One region of the Haemophilus sp. SZY H53 genome, then DNA from elsewhere that is predicted to be linked to it. Evidence: riboswitches for the same ligand, from Rfam matches in the RefSeq annotation. Region 1 holds a riboswitch; the other holds the start of a gene.

Region 1 (4,429 bases):
AATACCGATAAAATCCCTGCGGTCGGTGCCATGGTTAATGAATAAGCAAGCGCTTTCCATAATTGTGGGTTTTGCCAATAGCCAAATAATTGGGTAGCTGACAAACCTTGGAAAATAATATTGAATAAGGGACTTAAAATAAATAAGCACACCGAGAATAAGACAAAAACATGTCCAAATTTGACCGCTCTTGAAACAGGTAAAACCCATCGATAACGTTGCGAAATCTGCGTTTCAGGTGCTTTCGCCCAATATTGTGAAAGTGAAAATAATGCAAAACAAAATGCAAATTGTACCAACGCAAAAAATGCGGCTTTGGGTAAATCGAATTCAAAGAAAATGGCTTGGTAAATCGCGACTTCTAATGTGCTATTTTGCGGCCCGCCACCAAGCGCCAATACAATCGTAAAACTGGTGAAACACAGCATAAAAATCAGCACAAAGGCAGACACGATTTGACTTTTCAAATAAGGCCATTCAATTAAGCGGAAAAATGTGAAACCTTTGATATTTAATTGTGCCGCAAGTTGATGCTGTTCGGTCGGCACACTTTGCAAAGCCTGCAAACTCATTCTGGCAGATAAGGGAATATTAAAAAATAAATGGGCAATGAGAATACCACTTAAACCATAAATAGAGGGTTTCCACGAAATACCTAAGGTTTGCAGCAGTTGTGTTAGCCAACCGGCCGTGCCATAAATACCAATCAGACCGAAAATAGCCAGTAATGCAGGCAAAACAAAGGTGAGGGAAAAAATGCGTAAAATGAGTGATTTGCCTTTGAAACCTAAATAGAAAAAAGCGCGTGCAAATAATGTTCCAATTATGCTAGAAAGAATGGCTGATAAGAATGCCTGTCCGATACTAAAGGCGATAACTTGATGCAAATAATCGTCTTTTAAGAAATCAGATAAGGCATAATCGCTTCCAACTGAAAAAACCGCAGAAAGAGAAAAACCATAGAGTAAAACAATAAAAAAGATGACCGCACTTCCGCCCAAATAATGGCGAGGACGAAAATGCGGATGTTGGAATAAGTGCATCAATACTACTTAGATAACGCTTTTTGCCATTGATTGATCCAGCCTTTAAGCTGCCCACTTGTCACCGTTGCGGTATCTAAAATACGCATTGATTTTGAGTGAGAATTAAGCGCATCAATATGACTTTCGATATTGGTCTCTACCACGGGTAACATGACATTATTTTTAGCAATATCCGCTTGGGCTTGCGGAGAAAGTAAGAATCCTAAAAATTCATCAGCACAGGCATTATTACGGTTAGCCACTTTGGCTGCCACTTCAACTTGTAATACGCTCCCCTCTGCAAATTCTGTTGCCACATAATTATCTTTTTGTTCAGACAGAATATGGTAAATCGGTGAAGTATTGACGCTTAAAACCATATCACCTTCACCTTTTAAGAAGGCCCCATAAGACTCGGTCCAACCTTTTGTGACCGTGACAGTATGTTTAGAAAGGGTTTTCCAGGCATTTGCGACATCTGCTGCTGGATAAACTGCATTCATCCAAAGTAATAAACCACGTCCAATACTGCTCGTACGTGGATCTTGATATAACACTTTAAGATCTTGACGCTCAACTAATTCTTTTAAGCTTTTTGGAGGATTAGCCAGCTTATTTTTGTCATAAATAAACGCATATTGCGCATAATCAAATGGTAAAAAAGTTTTATTTTCCCATTTAATCGGTAAACGTAACTGGCTTAAATCCACTTTATTTGGCTCAAAAATATTGAGTTTTTGTGCTTCTTCAATTTGATAGCTATCTAAACCAAGTACCACGTCGGCTTTAATTTTTTTACCTTCTAGACGTACACGGTTAAACAAAGTACCGTTATTGTCAAAAGCCACATAATTCAGCTTACATTGCGGAAACTGTTGTTCAAAAGCCGCTTTAACTTTTGGTCCGGCACTCCAATCCGCACTAAATGAATCATAAGTATAAACATCTAATGTTTGAGGTGCAGCTTGTGCGAAAGCGGAAGCGGTAAAAAGTGCGGTTAAAATGGGAAGCGTTTTCTTCATTATGCGTTCTCCTTATTTTTTGCATAACGAAACAGCATAATGAGATGATTAGTTTCCTACGCCAGCATTATCTGTTTCAGGTTCACGGGTGTTTCTCAGCCATTAGTATTGGCACCCCGACTAAGTGTAATGTAGTCTAACGTAATGGAATTTTATCAACAAGTTATTTCATTTAAAAATGTTAATCCGATCACACTTTTATATCGGGTTTATCATTTTTTGAGCAAAAGAAAACCTGCTAAAAAGCAGGTTTATCTTGGTCATCTATCGTCAATTAAGCTTGATGTTTAGCCGCTACTTCGCTTAATAAAGTTTGAAGTTCGCCTGCTTGATACATTTCTAAAATAATATCACAGCCACCAATTAACTCACCTTCTACCCATAATTGTGGGAAAGTTGGCCAGTTTGCATAAGCCGGTAATTCAGCACGAATATCTGGGTGTTGAAGAATATCAACATAGCCAAAAGGTACTTTGCAGTTCATTAATGCTTCAGATGCACGCGCAGAGAAACCACAAGAAGGCAATTTGGGAGAACCTTTCATGTAAATTAAAATTGGGTTTTCAGCGATTTGTTTTTTGATTTTGTCTAACGTTTCCATGATGTTCCTTGTTCAAATAAGTCTAAATAGGGCGCTATTCTAGCATGAGATAGAACCTGAGTGAAAGACTTGGTCTTACCAACTTCCACCCGCTCCGCCGCCGCCAAAGCCACCGCCACCAAAACCACCGCCGGAAGAACCACCGCCACCGAAGCCTCCACCAAATCCGCCTCCGAAACCGGAACCGCCACCACGTCGACGAGAAATCGTACTTTGACGAATGATTTTATTCAGTTGATCACGTTGATTCGGGCTAATATAGACTTCATCTTTGTGATATTGGAATTCACCAAATAATACAATAGCAATAAACGCCAATACCATTAAGAATGGAATATACTTATCAAACGCATCTTCTTCAACTTGTGACGCATCAAACTCGCCTTTACTTGCCGCAATAATTTGGTTTAAGCCATCATTAATACCTTGGGCATATTGCCCTTGTTTAAATTGTGGCAAAATTGCCGAACGGATGACTTGCGATAAAAAAGCATCCGGCAATACACCTTCTAAACCTTGCCCGGTTGCGATAAAAACTTTGCGATCATCTTTCGCAATCAGCATCAACACGCCATTGTTTAGATTTTTACGTCCAATACCCCATTTATCACCTAAAGTAAAGGTATAATCAGCGATTTCATATTCACCAGTTGTAGGAACCAAAACAACCGCGATTTGTGAACTCGTTTCTTTACTATAAGCAATCAGTTTATTTTCTAAAATTTGCTTATGTTCTAATGAAAGTGTGTTGGTGTAATCGTTTATATAATGGAAAGGATTTGGTGCAGGCGGAAATTCTGCCGCAACAACCATTTGAGCAAAAAAAATAAGGCTAAAAATAACCGCACTTTTCATAAAAGATAAAAGCTTAGCCATTAATAATTACCTCATTAGATAATTCATTCACATCATCAGGTTGAACAGGGAAATGACGAGATAAAATATCACAGATACGATCAATCGCATCGACAATGCCCTGTGTATAAGCTTTTTGTTTAAACTGCTCAATCATTAAATCACATTGTAACTGCCAATAAGCCATATCAACAAATTGATGAATGCCTTTATCACCTACGATTGCACAGAGATGATTTTTATATCCCACATAAATCAACACAGCATTTTGTGCCGCTGTTTTATGCATTTCCAATTCATCAAACACTTCTAAAGCTCGTTCCATTGCAGACAGTTGTGCTGAATCCTTGGGTACTTTGCGTTCAATATAAACACGTACTTCAGCCGAACTTAAGCTTTCGAGGCGACTAATCGCCGCCTCGATTTGCTTTTTATCTACCGGAATTCTGGAAAAGAATGGCATAATAAACCTTAGTTAAAGTTTACAGTTGGTGCATTTTCTGAGCCAGCAGCTGATTTAAAATAAGGTTTTGCTTTAAAACCAAAAATCATTGCTGCTAATTTTGTTGGGAATTGACGTACTTTTTCATTATAAATACGCGCGGCTTCATTGAATTTATTACGAGCGACATTGATACGGTTTTCTGTCCCTTCAAGTTGAGATTGTAAATTCATAAAGCCTTCATGAGCTTTTAATTGGGGGTATTGTTCTACCGAAACAAGTAAACGAGATAATGCTGAACCCACTTGATTTTGGTTTTGTTGGAATTCGTTTAATTGTTCTTCCGTTAAATTAGACGGGTCAATTTTAGTTTGTGTCGCTTTCGCACGAGCTTCAATCACATTGGTTAATGTTTGTTGTTCAAAATTAGCCTGACCTTTTACCGTATTCACTAAATTTGGAATTAAATCAGCACGACGTTGAT
Region 2 (4,429 bases), on a different contig from region 1:
GAATACCGACCATACACTTGAAGAAGTGGGTAAACAATTTGATGTAACCCGTGAGCGTATTCGTCAGATTGAAGCGAAAGCATTACGTAAACTACGTCATCCAAGTCGTTCAGAAACATTGAGAAGTTTCTTAGATGAGTAATTATTCATTTATGTAAAAAAGAAAAGGCAGAAATATCTGCCTTTTTTATTTGATTAAATTTGGTTATTTACCGCGAAATCACATTCCTTTAAAATACGCAACTTTCGTCATTTAAAAACAAAAAAGGAACTTTATGGAAGAATCTCAAGAACTAGAAAAGCTGCCTCGAGTAGTGACAGGTGTATTAAAAGTAGTATTAAGCTTTTCGCTTATCGCGTTGGCTTTAGTGTTGATTATTGCTTTAGCTAAAATCACGTACACTTTAGCGATTATGGTATTTAATACATCAAGCGTTGTGCCTTATGAAGTCGCTGAACAAGCCGTGATGTTTTTCTTATACTTCGGTTTTATTGGCCTTATTGTGCAATATTTTAAAAGTGGCTATCACTTTCCTTTACGCTATTTTATTTACGCAGGGATTACGGCCATGTTGCGTTTGATTATTGTGAATCATGAAAGCTCAGTTGATACCATCTTATTCGCAGGCGCGATTTTAATTATGGTTATTGCACTTTGTTTAGTGTTGTATTCCAATAAAATTAAAATTTAAAAGTGCGGTCATTTTGACCAAGGTTTTGGAATGGATTATTCCGGCACAATCCATTCCACTGTCCAACTTCCTGTACCTTCAGGGACGAGCGTTTGGGTCAAATAAGGCAAAATAGCTTTCATTTGCTGTTCTAATTGCCAAGGTGGATTAATCACCACCATTCCACTCGCGGTCATACCACGTTGATCACTATCAGGGCGAACAGCCAATTCAATTTTCAGAATTTTACGAATCCCTGTCGCTTCTAATCCTTTAAAAATGCGTTTTGTCTGCTGGCGAAGTACCACGGGATACCAAATCGCATAAGTGCCTGTCGCAAAGCGCTTATAACCCTCTTCTATAGCTTTCACCACCAAATCATAATCTTCTTTTAATTCATAAGGTGGATCAATAAGCACCAAACCTCTGCGTTCTTTGGGTGGAAGTGTGGCTTTGAGTTGTTGGAAACCATTTTCTGATTTTGTTGTGATATTCTTAAACTCTTTAAAATTATTGCGTAATAATGGAAAATCGCTTGGGTGTAATTCTGTCAGTAATGCACGATCTTGAGGACGCAATAATTGTGCAGCAATCATTGGTGAACCCGCATAATAGCGTAATTCTTTACCCCCATAATTGATCTTTTTAATGAGATCCACGTAGCGAGCAATCTCTTCGGGTAAATCTGTTCTTTCCCAAAGTCTTCCAATTCCCTCTTTGTATTCGCCGGTTTTTTCTGATTCGTTAGAACTTAAGCGATAACGGCCAACACCTGAATGGGTGTCGAGATAGTAGAAACCTTTTTCTTTTAGTGAAAGATCTTCTAGAATCAGCATTAGTACAATGTGCTTAAGCACATCGGCGTGGTTGCCAGCATGAAAACTGTGGCGATAACTTAACATAGTTTCTCCTTTATGATGAGAAAAGTACGCTCAAGATTGATGGTATAACTTTTCTGTAGAAAAAATATTATCACTTGAAACACTAAAACCTTTGAAGAGCTTTGAATTCAAGGGGATATTCATGATGTCAGAAATTTTTATAATCCGGCAAGCAACTTATGGAAAAGCAAATTAAAGGACTAATAATATATTATATGCTTATAGAGAATCTAGTTTTTTATTATAAATACTTTTGTTGTCTTATTTTACAAGGTAAGGAGTCATTTCTAGAACGTTGAATATAACACTTGAAAAGTGAGTCTATAATTTAACTTATTATTTTCATTACTTAAATTGACTCCTGAGGACTAAACAAAAAAATCTAAACTAAAGTTAATATCATTTCCTATTGTTTTATTCTTAATTGCGATATAAAATTATTTCAAATTTTAGTCGGGGTGCCACAAGGTGGCTGAGATGATACCCGTGAACCTGAAACAGTTAGTACTGACGTAGGAAACTAATATGCCAAAATATTTTCTCATTCTTCATACCTATTTTTACTCCTTTTCTGCCGTTACCTTTGGTTATTAATCCTTAGGTTAATGCTATGGTGAATATTCAGGATCTTAGTCTTGCTTTTGGAGAGCAAGTACTATTTGAACACCTTGATTTAACGCTTTTGCCTAATGAGTGGGTCAGTTTACTTGGCTGCTCTGGTGTAGGTAAATCAACGCTTTTGAGATTAATTGCAGGGCTTGAAATACCAGGAAAAGTTCAAGGCAATATCACCTCCCATCCTCATATTCGAGTGGCATGGTTACCGCAAAAAGATACCCTTTATCCTTGGCTTTCAATTGTTGATAACGTCCAATTAGAAAACGTACTATTTGGAAATAAATCTGCAAAAACCACTATTCGAGCCAAAGTATTACTTGAACAAGTGGGTATGTCAGAGCATCTGCATAAAAACAGTGCTCAATTATCTGGAGGGCAAAAACAAAGAGTGGCGCTCGCTCGAGTATTAATGCAAAACGCTGATTTAGTTTTACTTGATGAACCATTCTCTGCCCTTGATGCGATTAGTCGTTACCAATTACAAAACTTGGCCTATGAACTATTAAAAAATAAATCAGTATTATTAGTTACCCATGATCCTCAAGAAGCATTACGCTTAAGCCAACGTATTTTTGTATTACGTTCACCGCAGCCTAATCAATCAGCATTATCCGATGTTATAAAACCTGAAGGTAAAGCACCACGAGATCTAAACCAAAATAATTTGTGGATGCTCCAACAGCAATTATTGAACGAGTTATTAGAGGGAAAAAGATGAAACTTAACCTTCTTAAACCGCTCTTTATTGGAGTTATATTGCTTTGTCTATGGCAACTTATTGGTGTATTCGGTGATTTTCCCCATTACATATTTCCTTCTCCACAAGCTGTATGGTTGCAATTAACTTCTCATTCAGAACTACTTTGGCAACATACACTAATCACCTTAATTGAAATTGGCTTAGGGCTGCTACTGGGTTTTCTTTTTGGATTGTCATCAGCCCTATTGCTCTCTTTTTCGCCTAAAATATCGTCCTTACTGTTACCGGTTTTAGTGATTTCTCAAGCAATTCCTGTTTTTGCTATCGCTCCGATACTCGTACTTTGGCTAGGTTATGGCATGCCGTCAAAAATTGTTATGGCTATTCTCATTATCTATTTCCCTGTAACTGCAGCTTGTTACGATGGCTTACGCAATACACCTAAAGCTTGGATTGATCTCGCCAAAACATTCAAGCCATCCCCTTGGCGTTTATTACTTAAAGTACGTTTACCAGCTGCTTTACCCGCATTTGCATCAGGCTTTCGCATTGCTGTTTCAGTCGCACCAATTGGCGCTGTAATTGGAGAATGGGTGGGTTCATCAGAAGGGCTTGGCTATTTGATGATTCATGCCAACGCCCGTATGCAGGTAGATTTAATGTTTGCCGCATTGCTGATCTTAGTGGCAATTTCACTTTGTTTATATTTCAGCATTGATTGGCTACTACGCCGTTTTATTTGGAACGTTTAACACTTCATGACAAAAGGAGACAAAAATGAAGAAAATCATCCGTTATTTCAGTCTTTTAATTGGACTCACCGCCAGCTTTTCCAGCTTAGCAAAAGAGAAAATCAGCTTAATGCTTGATTGGTATGTAAATCCTGATCACGCCGCAATCATTGTCGCGCAACAAAAAGGCTTTTTTGAAAAAAATAACTTAGACGTCGACATTATCGAACCCGCCGCTCCATCATTACCGCCTAAATTAGTTGCCGCAGGAAAAGTGGACTTAGCTATTAATTATCAACCTCAACTTTATCAACAAGTTGCTGAAGGATTACCTTTAGTACGTGTAGGCTCTCTGATTTCCAGCCCATTAAATAGCGTAGTGGTTCTAAAAAATAGCAATATCAAAACGCTTGCCGATCTGAAAGGGAAAAAAGTAGGCTATTCAGTCAGTGGCTTTGAAGATGTGTTGCTCGATACCATGCTCCATTCCATCGGACTCAGCAACCAAGACGTAAAATTAGTGAATGTGAATTGGTCACTTTCCCCTTCTCTTTTAACCGGACAAGTCGATGCGGTCATCGGGGCATTTCGTAATTTCGAACTGAATCAGATCCATTTAGAAAAACAAGAAGGCGTGGCATTTTTCCCAGAACAATATGGTGTGCCAGCTTATGATGAATTGATTTTAGTGGCGAACAGAAACAATCTTGCCTCTAAAAAAATTTCCGCTTTTTTGACCGCACTTGAACAAGCCACAACCTATCTACAAAGCCATCCAGATGAAGCATGGCAAGCATTTGTGAGCTATAAGCCAAAAGAACTTAATAC

The links. A riboswitch is a leader RNA that binds a small molecule or an ion and turns the genes downstream of it on or off. The one in region 1 is predicted to bind thiamine pyrophosphate.
Region 2: another riboswitch for thiamine pyrophosphate. It lies ahead of ACXVWB_RS06090 (ABC transporter ATP-binding protein); the one in region 1 lies ahead of thiB (thiamine ABC transporter substrate binding subunit).

Annotation. Positions count from the first base shown of each region.
Region 1 is NZ_JBTGNV010000010.1:46,071-50,499, forward strand. It holds gene thiP (thiamine/thiamine pyrophosphate ABC transporter permease ThiP) at 1-1,043, opposite strand, end outside; gene thiB (thiamine ABC transporter substrate binding subunit) at 1,049-2,047, opposite strand; TPP riboswitch at 2,084-2,176, opposite strand; gene grxD (Grx4 family monothiol glutaredoxin) at 2,322-2,648, opposite strand; gene ACXVWB_RS09540 (TPM domain-containing protein) at 2,724-3,524, opposite strand; gene ACXVWB_RS09545 (TPM domain-containing protein) at 3,517-3,966, opposite strand; gene ACXVWB_RS09550 (LemA family protein) at 3,975-4,429, opposite strand, start outside.
Region 2 is NZ_JBTGNV010000005.1:67,909-72,337, reverse strand. It holds gene rpoD (RNA polymerase sigma factor RpoD) at 1-142, shown strand, start outside; gene psiE (phosphate-starvation-inducible protein PsiE) at 276-692, shown strand; gene ACXVWB_RS06095 (23S rRNA (adenine(2030)-N(6))-methyltransferase RlmJ) at 728-1,573, opposite strand; TPP riboswitch at 1,997-2,088, shown strand; gene ACXVWB_RS06090 (ABC transporter ATP-binding protein) at 2,163-2,888, shown strand; gene ACXVWB_RS06085 (ABC transporter permease) at 2,885-3,622, shown strand; gene ACXVWB_RS06080 (ABC transporter substrate-binding protein) at 3,648-4,429, shown strand, end outside.